One region of the Streptomyces sp. NPDC002055 genome, then DNA from elsewhere that is predicted to be linked to it. Evidence: riboswitches for the same ligand, from Rfam matches in the RefSeq annotation. Region 1 holds a riboswitch; each other region holds the start of a gene.
The links. A riboswitch is a leader RNA that binds a small molecule or an ion and turns the genes downstream of it on or off. The one in region 1 is predicted to bind cobalamin.
Positions count from the first base shown of each region.

Region 2: another riboswitch for cobalamin. It lies ahead of ABT112_RS24610 (ABC transporter substrate-binding protein); the one in region 1 lies ahead of ABT112_RS00565 (energy-coupling factor ABC transporter permease).
Region 3: another riboswitch for cobalamin. It lies ahead of ABT112_RS16430 (SCO2321 family membrane protein); the one in region 1 lies ahead of ABT112_RS00565 (energy-coupling factor ABC transporter permease).

Region 1 is NZ_JBEOXS010000001.1:127,655-134,620, forward strand. Features, by position in the region: gene ABT112_RS00545 (VOC family protein) at 1-502, shown strand, start outside; gene ABT112_RS00550 (GNAT family N-acetyltransferase) at 620-1,186, shown strand; gene ABT112_RS00555 (chaplin) at 1,439-1,678, opposite strand; gene ABT112_RS00560 ((2Fe-2S)-binding protein) at 1,946-2,683, shown strand; cobalamin riboswitch at 2,899-3,093, shown strand; gene ABT112_RS00565 (energy-coupling factor ABC transporter permease) at 3,123-3,815, shown strand; gene ABT112_RS00570 (energy-coupling factor ABC transporter substrate-binding protein) at 3,812-4,180, shown strand; gene cbiQ (cobalt ECF transporter T component CbiQ) at 4,185-4,934, shown strand; gene ABT112_RS00580 (energy-coupling factor ABC transporter ATP-binding protein) at 4,931-5,776, shown strand; gene ABT112_RS00585 (DMT family transporter) at 5,957-6,877, opposite strand.
Region 2 is NZ_JBEOXS010000044.1:3,218-10,183, forward strand. Features, by position in the region: gene ABT112_RS24595 (NAD(P)/FAD-dependent oxidoreductase) at 1-855, shown strand, start outside; gene ABT112_RS24600 (NAD(P)/FAD-dependent oxidoreductase) at 852-2,189, shown strand; gene ABT112_RS24605 (NAD(P)/FAD-dependent oxidoreductase) at 2,381-3,820, opposite strand; cobalamin riboswitch at 4,051-4,228, shown strand; gene ABT112_RS24610 (ABC transporter substrate-binding protein) at 4,265-5,266, shown strand; gene ABT112_RS24615 (FecCD family ABC transporter permease) at 5,343-6,317, shown strand; gene ABT112_RS24620 (ABC transporter ATP-binding protein) at 6,314-6,966, shown strand, end outside.
Region 3 is NZ_JBEOXS010000023.1:9,275-16,240, reverse strand. Features, by position in the region: gene ABT112_RS16445 (ABC transporter ATP-binding protein) at 21-1,640, opposite strand; gene ABT112_RS16440 (CbiQ family ECF transporter T component) at 1,637-2,983, opposite strand; gene ABT112_RS16435 (SCO2322 family protein) at 2,980-3,663, opposite strand; gene ABT112_RS16430 (SCO2321 family membrane protein) at 3,907-5,271, opposite strand; adenosylcobalamin-variant (AdoCbl-variant) riboswitch at 5,446-5,540, opposite strand; gene ABT112_RS16425 (Strvi_7410 family MBL fold metallo-hydrolase) at 5,678-6,733, opposite strand.

The DNA.
Region 1 (6,966 bases):
GGTCGGCCCCCTCACCTACGGCAAGGGCCGCGCCGCGCTGGCCGCCGACCCGGCCGGAGCGGTGTTCGGCTTCTGGGAGGGCGAGGTCCTTCCCGAATGGCGCGTCGGCGCCGGCTCCGCCCCGGCGTGGCTGGAACTGCGCACCCGCGACGCCTTCGCCGCGGCCATCTTCTACGCGGAGGTCTTCGACTGGGCCTCCGGACGGCCCGACGGCTGCGAGGTCGAGTACGAGCACGACGCCGTGGTGGTCCTGGCCCGCGGGCAGAAGGTGGCGCGGCTGCGCGGGGGCGGTGTGGAGGCGGATCCGGACCCCCAGGTCCGCCCCCGCTGGAACGTCTACTTCCGGGTGCCGGACGTCGATGCCGCGGCCGAGGCGGCCGTCCGCGCGGGCGGCACGGTCACCGGCGAGCCGGACGACTCCTCGATCGGCCGCTCGGCGACCCTCCGGGACCCTCAGGGCGGCCTCTTCACGGTGACCACGGGGACCGGCGCCGCCGCCTGAACGCCGCCGTCTGAACGCTGCCGCCGGAACGCCGCCGCCTCAGCGCCCGCCGCCTGAACACCGGGCGCGCGCCTCGCCGAGAGGCCGTGGCGCCCCGCTCCGGCTAGCGTGAGGAGCATGCATGCGCCGCTGCGTACGGAACGGCTCGTGGTGCGCGACTGGACCCCCGGCGACGCCGAGGCCGCGCTGCGGATCTACGGCGCCGAGGAGGTCGCCCACTGGCTGACGCCTGCCATGCACCGGGTCGGCGACCTGCCCGCGATGCGCGCCGTCCTCCAGGCGTGGGAGGAGTCGCAGCCCAACCTGGTGCGGCCGTCGGGCCGCTGGGCCGTACAGCGCCGGGAGGACGACCGGGTGGTCGGCGGGGTCGTCATCCGGATGCTGCCGCCCTACGACGAGGACCTGGAGATCGGCTGGCAGCTCAGCCCCGACGCCTGGGGCCGCGGCTATGCGACGGAGGCCGGTGTCGCGGTGGTCCGGTGGGCGTTCGAACAGGGCGTGGACGAACTGTTCGCGGTCGCCCGCCCCAACAACACCAAGGCCGCGGCGACGGCCCGCCGGATCGGCATGGAATGGGTGGGGGAGACGACCAAGTACTACGACATGCGGCTCAACGTGTACCGCATCCGCCCCTCCGACCTGGCGGAACCCGTGCGCATGCCGACCGACCGCGCCCACGGCTGACGCAGGGACACCGCGGTGGGGCCGGGCGCGGGCGGGTGTCGGGCGCGCAGGCGAGGGAGGCCGCGGAGGCGCTTCACCTCGCGCCCGTCGAGGTGTGAAAACAGGAAAGTGGCGCCCGCCGTCCCGTGGACGGGCGCCACAGCCGAGGGGGCGGAGGAGCCGGAATGCCTGCCCGGCGTGCACCCCTCAGCGGTCAGGGCCCGGGGGCCCCGACGTCACCGGTCGACAGGGTCCTGCCGACCGAAGGAAACCTCAGCGGTTGACGCAGGAGTTCCCGAGGGCGGGGTTGGCGACACCGATGACGCTCACGGTGTCCCCGCAGGCGTTGACCGGCACGTGGATCGGGGCCTGGACCAGGTTGCCCGAACCGATGCCCGGGGAGAACACGGCGGCACCCTGGGTGCCCGAGTCGGCGACCGCCGCACCAGCGGCGGCGGAGAGGGCGGCACCGGCAGTGGCGGCCAGAACGGCGGCCTTGGCAATACGCGACATGACGCAAACTCTTTTCAGTCGTACAGAAAGAAAGTTCCCTGCCTGTGACAAGCAGGGAACCGGATCAACGCACCGGACGAGGTGAAGATGCGCCTTGTGGGTGGCTTTAGCCCGATCGAGTGAGTGGCGGGCGCGGTGTTGCCGCCGCTCAGCCGCTCTATCGCCCCGCCCGCCCCGCCGCCCGGGGGCGGAGCGTCCCGCCCCGGGGCCCTCCCGGCCGCCGTCGGTCCGTACGGGAGAATCCCGAGGGCGACGGAGAGGAGTCACATGCCGGGGACGTCCATGGCCGAAGGCCTGCGCCGGGTCGCCGAGGCGGGTCCGTTCTTCGCCGTGCGGACCGCGGAGGCGCCGGGGGAGGAGCCGCGTGCCCACGGGTATGTGCCGTTCGCGGAGCTCTGCGCGGACCCCGGCCCGCTGCGCGCCCGGATCACCACCGTGGCCGGCCGGCTGGGCACGGACGAGCTCCGGGTGGGCGCGTCCCTCGTCTTCCAGGGGCTCGCCGCCCGGCTGTGGTCCCTCGCGCTCGGCTCCGCCGTGCTCGCCGGCACCCTCCCCGACCTCTCCCCGGAGCGGCTGTGGTGGCACCCGGACCGGAGCGCCCCGGACGAACTCTGGCTGCCCGGCCCCGTGTCCGCTGCGGACGGCCCCGTGTCCGCGGCCGATCCCGGCACCTCGGCGGACCGGCTGCGCGCGGCGGTGGTCGACGGCCACCTCGTACCCCTGCACCGCGCCGTGCGGTCCGTATGTCCGGTTTCGGGGCAACTGCTCTGGGGCAACGCCGGGTCGGCGCTGTTCGGCTCGTACCGCGTCCTGCGCGACGGCTGCCGCGCACGGGGCCGCGCCGAAGCCGCGGACACGGCGTCGGCGCTGGTCCGAGAGCTGTTCCGGGAGCCGCCGCTGCACGGCACCGGCACCCTCGCGGGCGGCGGCTTCACCCGGCGCAGCTGCTGTCTCTACTACCGGGTCCCGGGCGGCGGCCTCTGCGGCGACTGCGCGCTCGCCTGAAGCGACGGCCACCCCGCGTGTGCTCGCGGGGCAGTGCCGGGTACTCCATGGCCAAGCAGATGCTCCGTGCCACCACGCGCTCGCCCGCGGGGCAGTGACCATGCTCACCCGAGGGGCGCGCGGTTGGCTGCCCGCGCCCCGCAAGCGCACCGTTGCTCCTGCCCTCCGCCGGTGGCCGATACCGATCCCCGGTTGTGGCCGGAGCGTGCTGCCCACTAACCTCTCAGGGCCTTGGTGTACGGGAAACCGGTGATGAAACCGGTGCGGCCCTCGCCACTGTGATCGGGAAGTCCGGTTCCACCCCTCGGGGAGCCACTGGGACGCCGAGCCGCCGGCTCGGTGCCCGGGAAGGCGGAGTCCGGACGGCATGACCCGTCAGCCAGGAGACCGGCCGGGGCGCGTCGTCCATCCACGAGGTGCTGGAGAGGTTCGCTTTCCCATGCATATAGCCGAGGGGTATCTGCCCCCGTTGCACGCGGTCGCCTGGGGCGCCGCCGCTGCCCCGTTCGTCGTCCACGGCGTCCGGTCCCTGTCCCGCGAGGTCAAGGAGAACCCCGAGAGCACGCTGCTGCTCGGCGCCTCCGGAGCCTTCACCTTCGTCCTGTCCGCCCTCAAGATCCCGTCGGTGACCGGCAGCTGCTCGCACCCGACGGGCACCGGACTCGGGGCCATCCTGTTCCGGCCGCCCATCATGACGGTGCTCGGCACGATCACCCTGCTCTTCCAGGCGCTGCTGCTCGCCCACGGCGGGCTCACCACGCTCGGGGCCAACGCGTTCTCCATGGCGATCGTCGGCCCCTGGGCCGGATACGGGGTGTACCGGCTGGTCCGGCGGCTGGGCGCACCGCTCATGGCCGCCGTGTTCGCCGGGGCGTTCGTCGCGGACCTGAGCACCTACTGCGTCACCAGCCTGCAGCTCGCGCTGGCCTTCCCCGACCCGGGCACCGGAGTGCTCGGCTCCCTCGCCAAGTTCGGCGGCATCTTCGCCGTCACCCAGATCCCGCTGGCGGTCAGCGAGGGCATCCTCACCGTGCTGGTGATGCGCCTGCTGACGCAGTCCAGCAAGGGGGATCTGATCCGGCTGGGCGTGCTGTCCCGCCGCGCGGAGAAGCAGGAGGCCGTTGCCCGATGAAGCGTCACACCAAGATCAACCTGCTGTTGCTGGTGCTGGTCGTCGCTCTTGCGGTGCTGCCGCTCGCGCTCGGCCTCGGGGACCACAAGAAGGAGCCCTTCACGGGCGCCGACGCCCAGGCCGAGTCCGCGATCACCGAGATCCGGCCGGACTACGAGCCCTGGTTCAGCCCGCTCTACGAACCGCCGTCCGGCGAGGTGGAGTCCGCGCTGTTCGCCCTCCAGGCCGCACTCGGCGCGGGTGTTCTGGCGTACTACTTCGGGCTGCGCCGCGGGCGCCGTCAGGGTGCGGAGCAGGCCACGTCCCAGGACGGCTCCGGGTCCCAGGACGGGGCGGCGACGCCGGACCGCGAGACCGCAGCCTAGCCGCGTGCTGCCCATCGACGCGGCGGCGCACAGCAGTCGCTGGCGCCGCCGCCACCCCCTGGACAAAGCCGTTCTCGCCCTCGGCCTGACGGTGTCGGCGGTCTGCCTGCCGCCGTGGCCGGGGTCGCTCCTCGTCGTGGTGGCCGCGCTCGTCCTGCTGCTGGGGCCGGCCGCCGTGCCGCCCCGTCAGCTGTGGCGGGCCTACCGCATCCCGCTCGGCTTCTGCGTCACCGGCGCCCTGCCGCTCCTCGTCCGGCTGGGCGGCCCGCACGGCCCGCTCTCCCTGGCTCCGGACGGGCCCGCGCACGCCGGACAGCTGCTGCTGCGCACCTCCGCCGCGTCGCTCGGGGTGCTGCTCTTCTCGTTCACCACGCCCCTGTCCGACCTGCTGCCCCGGCTGGCGCGGGCGGGCGTGCCGCCCGCGGTCGTCGATGTCGCCCTGGTCACCTACCGGATGGCGTTCCTGCTCCTGGACACCGTCTCCCGGGTCCGCCAGGCCCAGGCCGCCCGGCTGGGCAAGTCCGGACGGGCCGCGGCCTGGCGGTCGCTGGCCGGGCTCGGAGCCACCGTGTTCGTCCGGGCCTTCGCGCGCGCCGCCCGGCTGCAGACAGGGCTCGCGGGCCGCGGCTACGACGGCTCGCTCCGCGTCCTGGTGGCCGAATCCGAGGTCTCCCGGCGCTTCGTGGCCGCGTCCGTCGCACTCCTGGCGGGGATCGCCGCCCTCACGCTCGCACTCGAAAGGCTCACCCCATGACCGCAGGATCGCACCTGGTGGAACTCCTCGGCGCGGGATACGCCTACGAGGACGGGCCGGCCGTCCTGGACGACGTCACCTTCGGCATCCGCGACGGCCGCAGCCTGGCACTGCTCGGCCGGAACGGCAGCGGGAAGACCACCCTGCTGCGGCTGCTCAGCGGAGGCCTGCGGCCCTCGGCGGGCGAACTGCGCCTGGAGGGAACCACGGTCTCCTACGGCCGCGCGGGGCTCAGCCGGCTGCGCACCACGGTGCAGTTGGTGGTCCAGGACCCGGACGACCAGCTCTTCGCCGCATCGGTCGGGCAGGACGTCTCGTTCGGCCCGATGAACCTGGGGCTCCCGGAACCGGAGGTGCGCGAACGCGTCGCGGACGCCCTCGCCGCGCTGGACATCACCGCGCTGCGCGACCGCCCCACGCATCTGCTCTCCTACGGGCAGCGCAAGCGAGCGGCCATCGCCGGAGCGGTGGCCATGCGACCGCGGGTGCTGATCCTCGACGAGCCGACGGCGGGCCTCGACCCGCACGGCCAGGAACGGCTGCTGGAGGTGCTGGAACGGCTCCGGGCGGCGGGCACCACCGTGGTCATGGCCACGCACGACGTGGACCTGGCCCTGCGCTGGGCGGACGACACCGCCGTCCTCGCCCCGGACGGCCTGCGCACCGGGCCGACCGCGGAACTGCTGGCCGACGGGCGGCTGCTGGACGAGGCCCGGCTGCGGCGCCCGTGGGGGCAGGCGGCGGCCGAGGTGCTGCGGGCGCACGGGCTGCTCGGACCGGACACCACCGGGCCGCGGACCCCGGAGGACCTGGCGGGGTACGCGGTGGCGCGAACGGCCTGATGCCGGGCCGGTGTCCCGGGGCCTGCCCGGCCCGCGTCAGGTCGGGCCGGGCTCCGGTCTCGGCGCCCGGCCCCGGAGCTTCGTCCGGTACGTCGCCCCGCCCCGGTCCGCCGTGCCGGAAGGGCGGGCCGGGTCCGGCTCGCGGAGCGCCGCGCCACCCTCGACGGCAGGGGCAACGCCTCACCCGTCCCCTTCCGTTGCGGGCACCGGCACCGGCACCGGCATCGGCATCGGCATCGGCACCGAAACCGGCGCCGTCCGCGACCGGCCCCGCCGCTCGGTGCCGTCCGCCGTCAGGACCACCAGACCCCACGCCGTGAGCGCCCCGGCCGCGAGCGCCGCCGGAACCCCCGCCGTGCCGAAGCGGAAACCTTCGTGCAGCAGCCCGACGCCCACCGCCGCGGCGGCCACCGGATTGACGACCGTCACCGTGGCCAGCGGTGCGGTCAGGCCGCCACCCCGGTAGGAGGCCTGGGACGTGGCCAGCCCCGCGACCGCCAGCAGCGCCACCACGCCCAGGGCCGGCAGCTCCGCGGTCACCGGGACCGACGGCCACGCCTCCGCCACCGACTTCACGAACACCGACGCCATGCCGAAGCACACCCCGGACGCACCGGCCAGCAGAACACTGCGCGCGCCCGGCCGCCGCGCCCGGCGGCCCAGGAGGACCAGGACCGTCACCGTCGCCGCGGTCCCCACCGCCACGCCGGACTGCTCACCGCCGGACAGCGGCCGGGGCTGTCCCTCCTCCCCGGTCAGCAGCAGGAGCCCGGCCAGCCCGGCCGCGGTCAGCAGGGCGCCGCGCCGCCCGGCCGGGGTGGTCCGCCGCCGGACCGTCACCGCCGCCATCGGCAGGACGAACACCAGGGTCAGGACGCCGAGCGGCTGGACGACCGTCAGGGGGCCGAAGCCCAGGGCGATCACATGGAGGACCCCGCCGGCCCCGTTCAGCGCGGCCGAGGCCCACCAGTCGCCGCGCCGGAGCAGCGCGCCCCGGAGCGACGGCGTGCCGGCCGCCACGCGTTCCTGCAGAACGGCGGCCGCCGCGTAGCAGACGGCCGACGCCAGGCACAGCAGCACGGACAGGGTCAGGGGGCTCATGGGCGTCCCCGCCTCGCCCGTTTGCTGATCATGTGGTCAACGATGGGCGAACCATGGCCAGTTGTCGTCGTCTTGACGGACGCACCTGA
Region 2 (6,966 bases), on a different contig from region 1:
GACGTCGACCGGATGTGCGGCCACGACGACTTCACCGTGACGCCGCGGCGTGGCCAGCTCATGGTGTTCGACACCTTCGCCCGCGCCCTCGTCGACCACATCCTGCTGCCCGTGCCCACCGAACGCGGCAAGGGCGTGCTGGTCACGCCGACCGTGTACGGCAACGTCCTGCTGGGACCGACCGCGGAGGACCTCGACGACAAGGCGGCCACCGGAACGTCCGCAGACGGGCTGGCGTTCCTGCGGGAGCACGGCGCACGGATCCTGCCCGCCCTGCTCGACGAGGAGGTCACCGCGGTCTACGCCGGACTGCGCGCCGCCACCGGGCAGGAGGACTACCGGATCCGGGCGCACCCCGGGGAGCGCCGGGTCACCGTCGGGGGCATCCGCTCCACCGGCCTCACCGCCTCGATGGCGATCGCCGCGCACGTGGTGGAACTGCTCGCCGCGACGGGCCTGGAGCTGGGGACCGCCCACGAGCCGGCGCCGCTGCGGATGCCGAACATCGGCGAGGCCTTCCCCCGCCCGTACCAGCGCGCCGAACTGATCGCCGCCGACCCGGAGTACGGCACCCTGGTCTGCCACTGCGAGCGGGTGTCCCGGGGCGAGATCCGCGACGCCCTCGCAGGGACGGTCCCGCCCGGCTCGGTCGCCGGGCTCCGGCGCCGCACCCGGGCCATGAGCGGCAGGTGTCAGGGCTACCACTGCGGCGCCGCCGTGCACGCGCTGTTCGCCCGCGGCGGCGGTCCGGGCCGCGGGCCCGTCGTCCCCGCCTCCCCGGACTCCCCGGACTCCCCGCACTCTCCCCACTCCCCGCACTCACCGGACTCCCCGCGAACGAGGACCCCGTCATGACGGCCGACCCGCCTCCCACCCTTGCCGGAGCATCACCCACCGCCGCAGGTCCGCTCCGGCGCAGCGTGGACGTCCTCGTCATCGGCGCCGGACCGGCCGGGCTGACCGCGGCCGCCCGGCTCGCCGCCGCGGGGGCCGGGCGCGTGGAGGTCGTCGACCGGGAGCCGCACCCCGGCGGGCTCACCCGCCACTGCCGTCACCGCGGATTCGGCGTGAGCGACCTGCACCGGCTGCTGACCGGCCCGGACTACGCCCGGCACCTGGCCGACGCGGCCGTCCGCGCCGGCGCCGTCCTGCGCACCGGGGTCGGCGTCACCGGCTGGGCGGGCCCGCTCACCGCGGCCGTCACCGGCCCGGCCGGACCGGAACGCCTCACGGCACGGGCCGTCGTCCTCGCCACCGGCGCCCGGGAACGGCCCCGCAGCGCACGCCTGGTGCCCGGCACCCGCCCCGCGGGCGTCCTCACCACCGGCCAGGCCCTGCGGTCCCTGCACGGTGAACTGCCGTCCCTGCACGGTGGACCGTGGCCCCTGCACGGTGCACAGCGCGACACGGTCGGCCGCCGCGCCGTCGTCGTCGGCGCCGGGCCGTCCGGCCGCACCACGGCGCTCGCCCTGCGCCGGGCAGGGACCGAAGTCGTCGCCACAGTCACCGACTTGCCCCGCCACCGGACCTCCTGGGCACAGACCCTCCCCACCCGGTCGGCCCGGGAGATCCCGCTGCTCGCGGACACCACCGTGACCGGACTCCACGGCCGGGACCGGGTGGAGAGCATCGGGCTCCGGCACCGCGACGGCCGGACCATGACGCTCCGCTGCGACACGGTGGTGTTCACCGGCGACTGGATCCCCGACCACGAACTGGCCCGGACCGGCGGCATCCCCCTCGCCCCCGGCTCCCGCGGGCCGTCCGCCGACACCGCGTTCCGCACCTCCGAACCCGGGGTCTTCGCGGTGGGCACCCTGCTGCGCCCCGGCGAGTCCGCCGGTACCGCCGCCCGGGACGGCGCGCTCGTCGCGGAGCCCGTGCTCCGCCACCTGGCCGACGGGGGATGGCCGCCCACCCGGGTGCCCGTGCTGGCCGAAGCACCGCTGGCCTGGGTTGCCCCCGACCGGATCGGCCCGGCGAACTCCCTTGCCGCGCCCGGGAGGTTCAGCCTGGAACCGGCGGAACCGCTCGTCCGGCCGCGGCTGATCGTCCGGCAGGACGGCCGGATCCTGCACCGGCAGCGCGTCTGGGGTCCCGCCGTGCCCGGGCGGCCGGTGCGGCTCTCCGCGGCATGGCGCGAACGGGCCGTGGCCCACGGGGGTCCGGTGCTGGTCTCCGTCGGGTGAACGGGTGCCGGCGGAGGGGGAGATGCCCTGTGGAGGGCCGGGGCGCTGTCGGGGGCGGCGTCACGGGGAACCCCTTCTCCTGAACGGCCCTCCAGGCGGCCGCCGTTCAGGAGAAGTTCAGGAGAAGTTCAGGAGAAGAGGCCGGGGCGATGGGCCGACGGCGGGGACGAGCGGCCCCCGCCCGGCGCCGCTCACCGCCCCGAAATGACCCCCGCCAGCCGGGCGAACGCCGAGGTGTGCGGCAGGCCGGCGCTCTCCCGCCGGTCCGCGGCCCGGAACAGGGCGTGGATCAGATGAACCCCCGCCCACCGCAGCGGCTCCGGCTCCCAGGGCCGCACCTGCCGCCCGACCCAGGGCAGCGCGGTCAGGTCGGTGTCCTGCCGCAGCAGGAGGTCCCGCAGCGTACGGCCCGCCAGGTTGGACGTCGTCACCCCACTGCCCACATAGCCGCCAGCCCACCCCAGACCGGTGGTGTGGTCCAGCCGGACCGTGGAGCACCAGTCGCGCGGCACGCCGAGGACACCGCACCACGCGTGCTCCACGGCGGAGTCCGCGGCGGGCGGGAAGAGCCTGACGAGCGCGCGCCACAGGGCGTCCACGGTCTGCGGCCGGGTGACGCCCCCGGTGTCCGTGCGCGAACCGAAGCGGTACGGAACTCCCCGGCCGCCGAGGGCGATCCGGCCGTCCGCCGTGCGCTGGGCGTAGATGTAGGCGTGGGCCGTGTCGCCGAGCACCTCCCGGTTCCGCCAGCCGATCCGCTCCCACACCGCGTCGGACAGCGGCTCGGTGACGATCATCGAGCTGTTCATCGGCAGCCACTGACGGCGCAGCCCGGTGATGCTCGCGCTGAACCCCTCCGTCGCCCGGATGACATAGTCGGCGGTCACCCTGCCCCGGTCGGTGCGGGCGGTGGCCCGCCCTCCGGCGTTGCGGGGGAGGATCTCGGTGACCGTGGTGCCCTCCAGGATGTCGACTCCGCGGGCGGCCACCGCCCGGGCCAGCCCCGACGCCAGCGCCGCGGGCTGGACGGCGGCGGCGTGCGGTGTCCAGGCGGCCGCGGACGCCCCCGCCACCGGCACCCGCTCCGCCCGTTCCGTCGCGTCGAGCAGCCGCAGGTCCGCCTCCGTGAAGCCCCAGGCGCGCTGGTCCTCGACAGCGGCCAGCAGTCGCGCCTGCTGCGCGGGGCCGACCGCGACGCGCAGCATGCCGCCCTTGTGGATGCCCGCGTCGATGCCCTCGGCGTGCGCCACCGAGATCACCTCGTCGACGGACCGGAACAGGGTGCGCTGCATCTCCCGCACCGCGGGCCGGCCGTGCTGCGCGGCGTAACGCTCCCGGGCCCCGGCGAAGCCGTGGTAGAGCCAGCCGCCGTTCCGTCCGGAGGCGCCGAATCCCGCGAACTCCCGCTCCAGCACGGCGATCCGCAGACCGGGCCGGTCCCGGGCGAGGTAGTACGCCGTCCACAGACCGGTGTAGCCGCCGCCGACGATCGCCACGTCGTAGTCGCGGTCCCCGGGCAGCGCGGGCCGGCGCCCGGGCGGGCCGCCGTCCCGGTACCAGAAGGAGACACCGCCGTTGACGAAGCCGTCCGCCAAGGGCGCCGTACGAGGTGAGGTCCGGCCGTGGTTCATCCGTGGGCCCCGCATTCCCGGTGGTCGCAGACCGTTCAGCGTAGGCGGTGCCGGCCCGGCCCGCACAACCCCGCTCGGTACCGGAACACCCTGTCGGCACCGGGCGGCGGAGAACAGCGGCCGCTCCGGCCTGCCGCGTCCCGGGCGGGCGCCGTCCCCCACGGGCGCGGTTCCCGCAGGGCGACGAGCGGCGCAGGTCACGGGCCCGCGCCCTGGGCGGGCTGATCGCGCTCTGACAGAATGCGGGTGTTCACGAGGCGGCGGAACCAGGGAAGCCGGTGCGACTCCGGCACGGTCCCGCCACTGTGACCGGGAAGCCGCTTCGAACGGTGGTGTGCCGCACGGCGCACCGCGCCGGGACGGGCCGCTCCCCGGGAGTCAGACACCGGACTGCCGCCTTCAGCACCGACCAGGGGACGCGGATCCCCCGGAGGAGGCATGCCCATGTCCCGGTTCCCGGGGTCACTGCGCGTCCGGACCATCACGGCGGCCCTGCTGCTGCTCCCGCTCACCGGCTGCGGCCTCGCGCCCACGGACGACCCGCCCGCCGACGGCCGTCCCGCCGCCGCGAAGGGCTTCCCGTACACCGTCACCAACTGCGGTGTGAAGACCACGTTCACCGCTCCGCCGAAGCGGGCCGTCACCCTGAACCAGCACGCCACCGAGGTCATGCTCGCCCTGGGCCTGGAGAAGCGGCTGGCCGGCACCGCCTACCTCGACGACCGGGTGCTGCCCCGCTTCCGGGACGCCTACCGGGGCGTCGACGTCCTGTCCGACAAGTACCCCTCGTACGAGAAGCTGATCGCCGCCGGGCCCGACTTCGTCTACGGCGGCTACACCAGCGCCTTCGACAAGAGCGAGGGCCGGGACCGCGCTTCGCTGGAGAAGAGCGGGGTGCACACCCGGCTCAACATCGAGAGCTGCGGCCGCGGTCCGGTGCGGGTGGACCGGCTGCGGCAGGAGATCCGCGAGACCGCGCGCACCTTCGGCGTCCCCGAGCGGGCCGACGCCCTCCTGGCCCGCCAGGACCGGCAACTCGCGGCCACGGCCAAGCGGTTGAAGGGCGCTGACCGGCCGTCCGTCCTGGTCTACGACAGCGGCGACAGCGCGGCGTTCACCGCGGGCGGCAAGGGCATCGGCAACGAGATCGTCCGCCTCGCCGGCGGCCGGAACGTCTTCGCCGACCTCGACCGCACCTTCGGCGACGTCTCCTGGGAGAAGGTCGTCCAGCGGCGTCCCGAAGTGATCGTGATCTACGACTACGGCGGCACCCCGGTGGCGGCCAAGAAGAAGCGGCTGCTCCGGGACCCGGCGCTGGCCGACGTCCCGGCGATCAGGAACAAGCGCTTCGCGGTGCTGCCACTGTCCTCCGCCGTGCTCGGCGTGCGGGTGCCCGAGGCGGTCGACTCACTGGCCCGGCAGCTCCACCCCGGACACGGCGGCTAGTCCGGTGCTCCGCCGAATACCGCGCACCCCGGCGGGCCGGCTCCGCTGCTCCCTCGTCCTCGCCGGGCTCGCGGCCGTGTTCGCCGTGGCGGCGGTCGCCGGGCTCGCCCTGGGACCCGTCCGGATCCCCGCCGGCGACGTGCTGCGCATCCTCGCCGGGGACACCGGGGCCGGTCCGTTCACCACGATAGTGCGTGACGTCCGGCTGCCGCGGGTCCTGCTCGGCGCTGTCGTCGGCGCCGGACTCGCCGTCGTCGGGACCGTCCTCCAGGCCCTGGTCCGCAACCCGGTGGCCGACCCCTTCCTCCTCGGCATCTCCTCGGGCGCCTCGACCGGCGCGGTCCTCGTGGTGGTGCTCGGTCTCGGCGCGGGAGCAACCTCCTTCGCCCTGCCGGCCGGTGCCTTCGTGGGATCGCTCGGCGCTCTCGTCGCCGTCTACGCCATGGCCCGCCGCGGCGGGACGATGACCACCGGCCGGCTGGTCCTGGCCGGGGTGGCCGTGCAGTACATCCTCTCCGCCCTCACCAGCCTGGTGCTCGTCACCGCCGCCGAGGCCGAACACCTGCGGGCCGTGCTGTTCTGGACCCTCGGCGGTCTCGGCGGCGCCCGCTGGGACGCACTGCTCCTGCCCGCGGTCGCCCTCGCCGTCGGCACCGCCGTGCTGATGGCCCTCGCCCGGCCGCTCGACCTGCTGCTCGTCGGCGAGGAGGGGGCCACCGTCCTCGGTCTGGACACCGGACGGTTCCGGGCGGCCGTGTTCGTCCTCGCCTCGCTGGTCACCGGGGTGCTCGTGGCCGTCAGCGGAGCCATCGGCTTCGTCGGCCTGGTGGTGCCGCACGCCGCCCGGATGGCCGTCGGGGCCGGACACCGCGCCCTGCTCCCGGTGTCGGCCCTCGGTGGCGCCGCCTTCCTGATCTTCGCCGATCTGCTGGCCCGGACCGTCGCCGCCCCGGCCGAGGTCCCCGTGGGCGTGCTCACCGCCCTGGCCGGCGGCCCCTGCTTCCTGTGGCTGCTGCGCCGCAGCTCCCGTACCGAAGGGATCACCGGATGAGCGCCCGGACTCCGGCGCCCGCGGAACTGCGGGCCGAGGCCGTCTCCTTCCGCGTCGACGGCGCCCCCGACGGGCGTCCGATCCTGGACTCCGTCGACATCGAGGCCCGGCCGGGGGAGACCGTCGGCCTCGTGGGCCCCAACGGCAGCGGCAAGACGACCCTGCTGCGGTGTGTCTACGGCACGCTGCGGCCCACGGCGGGCCGCATCCTCCTCGACGGCCGGGACATGGCGGAACTCGGCACCAAGCGCCGGGCCCAGCGCATCGCCACCGTCCCACAGGACGCCGGTGCCGTCTTCGGGCTGACGGTCCGCGACATGGTCGCCATGGGAAGGTCCCCGCACAAACGCTTCTGGGAGACCGACACCGCCGACGACACCGCCCGGGTGCGGGACGCCCTCGCCCGGGTCGGCGCGGACGGCCTGGCGGACCGGCACGTCGAGGAACTCTCCGGCGGCGAGCGCCAACGTGCCCTCGTCGCACGGGCCCTGGCCCAGGACCCGGCGCTGCTCGTCCTGGACGAGCCCACCAACCACCTCGACATCCGGCACCAGCTGGAGGTCCTCTCCCTGGTCCGCGCCCTCGGCACCACGAACCTGCTGGCCCTGCACGACCTCAACCTCGCCGCCTACTACTGCGACCGGATCCA
Region 3 (6,966 bases), on a different contig from region 1:
ATCCGAGGCCCGAGGCGGGTTCACCGGCCCACCCCCGCCCCCAGCGCCTCCCGCACCTGGGACACCGTCAGCCAGCGCTGCGGCGTCAGGATCTTCGCGACCTGCGGTGCGAAGGCCGGGGAGGAGACCACGACCTCCGGGGTCGGGCCGTCCGCGACCACCTCGCCGTCCGCCAGGATCACCACCCGGTGGGCGAGTTCGGCCGCCAGCTCCACGTCGTGCGTGGCCATGACGATCGCATGCCCGTCCGCGGCCAGGCCCCGCAGGATCTCCACCAGCCGCGCCTTGGCCGCGTAGTCGAGGCCGCGGGTCGGCTCGTCCAGCAGCACCAGCCGCGGGCGGGCCGTCAGCACGATGGACAGCGCGAGGGCCAGCCGCTGGCCCTCCGACAGGTCGCGCGGGTGGGTGTCGTCGGGGACGCCGGGCAGCAGCCCGGCGACCAGGGCGCGGCAGGTGCCGTGCGCGGCCCCGGCGTCCTCGTCGGCCGCCGTGCACTCCGCCGCCACGGTGTCCGCGTAGAGCAGGTCGCGCGGCTCCTGCGGGACGAGCCCGACCTGGCGGATCAGTTCCCGCGGGCTCGTCCGGTGCGGGGTCAGGCCGCCGACCGTCGCCGAGCCGGCGTCCGGCTCGTGCAGGCCGACCAGTGTGCCCAGCAGCGTCGACTTGCCCGCTCCGTTGCGGCCCATCAACGCGACGGTCTCGCCCGGCCGGACGGACAGCGAGACCTGCCGCAGGGCTTCCGTCCGCCCGCGCCGCACCGACAGTCCCGCGGTGCCGACGACCGGTTCCGCGGGCTCCGGGCCGGTGAGGGTGTCCGGGGCGAGCGGGGCCAGCCGCTCCCGCAGCGGCCCGGCGGCGCGGCGCGCGCCCCGGACCGAGAGCGGCAGCGGGGACCAGCCCGCGAGCCGGCCGAGGGCGACGACCGGCGGGTGGACCGGGGAGACGGCCATGACGTCCGCGGGCGCGCCGGTGACGACCGGCTCACCGGGCCCGGGCAGCAGGACGACCTGGTCCGCGTACTGGATGACGCGCTCCAGCCGGTGTTCGGCCATGAGGACGGTGGTGCCCAGGTCGTGCACGAGCCGTTGCAGGACGGCCAGCACCTCCTCCGCGGCGCCCGGGTCCAGTGCGGACGTCGGCTCGTCCAGGATCAGGACACGCGGATGCGGGGTGAGCACCGACCCGATGGCCACCCGCTGCTGCTGGCCGCCGGACAGGCTCGCCAGGGGCCGGTCGCGCAGGTCGGCCAGGCCCAGTAGGTCGAGGGTCTCCTCGACGCGGCGGCGCATAACCTCGGGGGCGAGCCCGAGGGACTCCATGCCGTAGGCGAGCTCGTCCTCGACGGTGTCGGTGACGAAGTGCGCCACGGGATCCTGGCCCACGGTGCCGACGACATCGGCGAGTTCGCGCGGCCGGTGCGTCCGGGTGTCCCGTCCGGCGACGGTGACCCTGCCGTGCAGCGTTCCCCCGGTGAAGTGCGGTACGAGCCCGCTCACCGCGCCCAGCAAGGTCGACTTACCGACACCGGAGGGCCCGACGAGCAGGCAGAGCTCGCCCTCCGGGACGGTGAAGTCCACCTCGCGGAGGGCGAATCCGGGCGCCCCGTCGTAGGCGACCGACACCTGCTCGAACCGGATCACGGCTTCTCCTCCTCGGGAGAGCTGGAGGGATGGGAGGGGCGGAAGAGGCTGGAAGTACGCCGCGGACGCTCGGGGGAGACGCCCGGTGTGCCGCCGGAAGCGGCTGCGGACGGACGGACTCCCGGCCGGCCGGACGCCCCGGGGAGCGGCGGCGCCGGTGCCACGAACGCCGGGAGCAGGCCGAGCAGGACGGCGGCCGCGGGCCACAGCGGCAGCGACGGCGCGGCCAACGGCACCACCGACGGGTGCAGGGCCGCCGGATCCCGGGCCGCGCAACCGATCATCAGGGCCGCGACCGCGGCGCCGGAGCCGGAGACCAGCCACGCCCGCACCCCCCAGACATCCGGGCGGTAGCGGCTGCGCACCGACCGGCGGCCGCCCAGCCGCAGTCCGGCGAGCGCCGCCGCGACCCCCACCAGCAGCAACGGCAGGCCGAACCCGGCGCCCTCGGCGGCCAGCAGGCCGTACGTACCGGCGCAGACGCCGAGCAGCCCGCCCAGCGTGAGGGCGGTCGTGGTGTGCCGGACGGCGGGCGGGACCTGTGCCGTGCGCCCGTAGCCGCGGGCGTCCATGGTGGCCGCCAGCGCCACCGAGCGCTCCAGTGCGCCCTCCAGCACCGGCAGCCCGATCTGCAGCACCGCCTTGATCCCCTTGTCGGGGCGCCCGCGCAGCCGGCGGGCGGCCCGCAGCCGCACCACGTCCGCGACGAGGTTCGGGGCGAACGTCATGGCGACCACCACCGCGACGCCCACCTCGTACAGCGCGCCGGGGAGGGATTTGAGCAGCCGGGCGGGGTTGGCGAGGGCGTTCGCCGCGCCGAGGCAGGCGAGGAGCGCGGCCAGCTTCAGCCCGTCGTAGAACGCGAAGACCAGGGACTCCAGCGTGACCCGGCCGCCGATCCGCACCCCCTGCGCCCAGTCGGGCAGCGGCACTTCGGGCAGCGTGACCAGGGTCGTGCTGCCCGGGATCGGCGAGCCGAGGATCACCGAGAAGACCAGCCGGATCACCACCACCGACAGGCCGAGCAGCAGGAAGGCGCGGTAACTGCGGGCCCAGGGCGCGTCCGTGCGGCGCACGGCGACGACATAGCCCGCGACGGCCACGAGCAGCCCCAGCAGCAGCAGGTTGGTGGTCCGGGACGCGGCGGTGGCCAGCCCGAGGGCCCACAGCCACCACGCCCCGGCGTGCAGGGCGTTGCTGCGCGTCGCTTCCGGAGCCCGCCCGCCCTTGGGGAGCAGCGTTGTCCGGACCCGCCACCCGGTGCGGGACCGCTGTGCCGGTGCGGCGGTCCGGGTGTCCGTCTCCGGGGCCCGTGCGGGTGCCCGGCCGTGCTCGCTACTCATCCGCGGCGGCGACGGGCCTGCCACCCGCCGGCGGCACCGAGGGCCAGTACGGCGGCGAGGCCGGCGATCAGCCCGACGGACGGGCCGTCGTCACCGCCGTCCGCCTCCGACGAGGACGGGGAGCCCGCGGACACGGACTCCTCGGCGGAGCCGCGCTTGCCGCCCCTGCCCCCGCCGTCGGCGACCTGTTCGCCGCAGCCCTTCTTCGGATAGCCGGAGACGGCGCAGAGCAGGGCGCCGGAGTCGTACCGGAGCGGCTTCGCCACCGCGGCCAGCACCTCCGCGGACGTCGCGTCCTCCGGGACGCTCGCGCACTCCGTACGGGGGGCCGGCGGGCGCTCGCCGTCGGGCGCGTCCGCGGCCGTGCCGAAGTCCAGCACGACCGCGACGCGCTTGCTGCCCGCCTTGGCGGAGGTATCGGCGCAGAGGGTGCCGAAGCGGGCGGAGCCGCGCGGCTGTTCGGCATCCTTGGAATCCGCGCTGACGGCGAAGCGGAAGCCGCGCACCTCGCCGTCCGCGGGGCGCTCGGTGGCCGGGCCCTGGGTGGCGTACACCCAGCTCTCGCCCTTCCGGTCCCAGAACGACCAGTAGCGGTAGCCCTGGGCGTGGGCGGGCGCGGCGCCGAGGACGGCGAGCACGGCCCCGGCCACGACGGTCGCGACGGTCGCGACAGCCGTCACGCCCCGGGCCGGAGCCGGCCGGCCGGACCGCGGCCGGAACGAATCCCGGAGCGAATCCCGGAACGACGACCGGAACCACATCCGGAACAGAGCCCGGAATCCCGGCCGGTGCTCACAGCCGAGTCCGGATGCGAGTCCGGACGCGAGCCTGGACGCGAGCCCGGATCCGTGTTCGTCCCCGATCCCCGGCACCGTCCCGTTCTCGCCCCGGTCCGCCGGACCGCGCACGCCCACCACCATCGTCTAGGCCTTCTTCTTGCGGCCGCTGATCAGGAAGCCGATCCCGATGCCCGCGACCAGGAACGCGCCGACCGTCCAGGCCGTCGACATACCGCCCGAACCGTTCCCCTCCTCCTTGGTGTCCTGCGCGTCGCCGCCCTCTGCCGGGGCCTGCGCCGCCGGCTTCGGGCCGGTGGCGTTCAGTTGCCGCACCAGGTCCTGCCCGCCGAAGTCCCGCGGGTCGGCGCCGGTCGCGTGGGCGGCGAGGACCAGCGCCCCCAGGCCCGCCGGGTTGTCCTTCGACCAGGCCTTCGCGTGGTGCTCCAGCCAGGTCAGCGAGGCGCGTGCCGCGTCCTGGTGGCCGCCGGCCGCCAGGGCCGTCACCGCGTCCGCCGTGTTGGCGAAGTCCGGCGTGGGCTTGTCGGCACCCGGGGCGAGCGTGGACAGGTGCCCGTCGCTCTTCCGCAGGGTCTCCGCGAGGTACGCGGCGCCGGCGCCGGCCGCCTCGTCCGGCTCGCGGGTGTCCTGCGCGTCCGAGGAGCCGCAGTCGAGCGGCTCGGCCTTCTCGGCGGCCTTCGCGGGCGCCGCCACGACGAGGCCCTTGCCGAGCCCGGCGAGCGCCGCGGCAGCCGTCGCGTCGGCGTTCGGCGCGAGCTTGCCCTTCTTGTCCGGCTGGAAGGCGAACGCCCCGCGCTCGCCCTTCTTGTCGTCGCAGCCGAGCTGGAAGGTGAGCAGCGCGTCGTACGGCGACTTGCCCGCTGTGCCGGACTTCTTGCCGGACTTCTCTCCCGGCTTCTTGCCCGCCGTGACGTCCTCCGGCTTCTCGCCCGCCGCGACGAGCGCGCCGATCACCAGCGAGGTGGAGTTGGCGTCGCTCGGGCCGCCGGGGAGGTAGCTCCAGCCGCCGTCCTCGTTCTGCACGGACTTCAGCCAGTTCGCGGCCTTCTTCACGGCGTCGCCGTGGCCGCCGACCGCGGCCAGCGCCTGCACCGCGAGTCCGGTCGCGTTGCTGTCCACCGGAGTCTTCTTGTCGCACTCCTTGCCGGCGTCCGCGCGGAACTCCGCGAAGCCGCCGGAGGCGCACTGCTGGCCGGCGAGCCAGTCCACGGCCTCGGGGGCCGGCGTGACCTTCACCGTGTCCTGGGCGATCAGGGCCACCGACTGCCGCCAGACGGCGTCGAACTTCGGGTCCTTGGTGCCGTACAGCCCGGCCGGGAGCTTCGCCGGGGCCGCGGGCTTCGGAGAGTCGGCGGCGAACGCGGCCGGAGCGGCGGTCACGCACAGGGCGGCGGAGACGGCCGTCAGCGCGGCGGCGCGACGGAGTCTGCTGTGCCGGGGGAGACCGCCCGGCCGGGGGCGCGGGGATATCTCCCCGGGGTGATGCAGCATCGGGCGGTGCCTTTCGGTGAGCGGACGCGGCCGGATCCGCTGCGCACCGCGCGGCCGTGCGTACGGGAGCGTGCGCACGCGGCGGGGCACCGGGCTCCGGCTCCGTATTCCTCGACGGTGCCGGCCTCCGGGCGCGGCCGTGGGACGGCCCGTCCGGAGACAGGAGCCGGTCACATCCGCCAGGGCACTCCGACTCGACGCCGTAGCGGCGCCTCACGGTTGCGGGTCAGTGCCGGAATTGCACCGGCTTTCCCCTGAGGGATGCGGTATCGACTGGCACACTCTACCGGCCCGTAGCAAGGAGGCCCATGGGCGCCCGATGCGCCGTGCCGCCACGGGCACCTCGCAACCGGTCCGAATACCCGCCGGCCCCGCACGCGCCTCTCACCATCCGCCGCCCGCCCCCTCACACCGCCCGGTACTCCACCGGCCCGCTGCCCGGGACCGGCTCCGCCCTCCCCAGCGTCACCAGGCGCCGCAGATGGGCCTCCGCCTCGGAGACGGCGATGTTCCGCGACCCGGGGGAGATCTGCTCCCAGGGCCGGTTCCACTCCATGGCCTCGGCCAGCTGCCACGGGGTGAGCGCGCGGGTCCCGAGGAGATCTCGCAGCCCGGCCAGCCGTGCCTCGTGGTGCGCCAGGAGCTGCCGCACCCGGGCCGCCGCGTCCGGGAAGGCGTACTGGTGGGCGGGCAGCACCTCGGCCGGGGCCAGGGCACCGACCCGCTCCAGGGAGTCGAGGTAGTCGCCGAGCGGGTCGGTGGCCGTGACGGCGTCGGGGTCCTCGTAGAGGCCGATGTGCGGACTGATGGTGGGCAGCAGATGGTCGCCGGAGAACAGCCGGCCGTGGCCGGTCCGCCCGGCGGCCGGATGGTCCTCCTCCAGGTGCAGACAGACATGGCCCGGGGTGTGTCCGGGTGTCCAGACGGCCCGCAGTCTCCGGCCCGGCAGATCGAGCAGTTCGCCGGGGACGATGGCGCGGTCGGGCAGTGCGGCCCGCAGGCCGGGCAGCGCCGGGTCCCGGCCGGAGGACCGGGCCGCGCGCAGCGGACGGAGGTGGTCCTCCGGCGCCCCGGCCGCCTCGAGCTTCCCGATCAGGTGGTCGAGCCAGAGCGCGGGCCGGGCGGCGCGGACCCGGCGCACGACCCGGGTGTCCGCGGGGTGCATCGCGATCCAGGCCCCCGACGCCTCGCGCACCCGCCCGGAGAGCCCGTGGTGGTCGGGGTGGTGATGGGTGACGAGCACGCCGTGCAGCTCGGTGGCCGACGTCCCGCACGCCGCGAGACCGGCTACGAGGGTGTCCCAGGAGGCCGGGTCGTCCCAGCCGGTGTCGATCAGAACCGGTCCGCGGCCGGTGTCCAGGAGGTGCACCAGGGTGTGGCCGAGCGGGTTGTCGGGGATCGGCACCGGGATGCTCCACACCCCGCCGCCGTGGTCGGTCACCGGAGCAGCCGGTTCCGTCATGGAGCCCTCCTCCATGGAGCCCTCGCCCAGCGGATTCCCCGCCTGGTCCCGTGCCCCGAGCGAGCGGTGAAACGCGTTCTCCACCGCAGCCGGCCGGACCGGAGCCCCGCGGGCGGGAGACGGCCGACGCATTGCCCACTGTAACGGGAACTGGTATCAGTTCTGATGCTGCGTCAGATACTTGCTGCGGCAGACCATTCTCGAGCGGCCCCGCTCGCTGCGGGCCGGCCGGA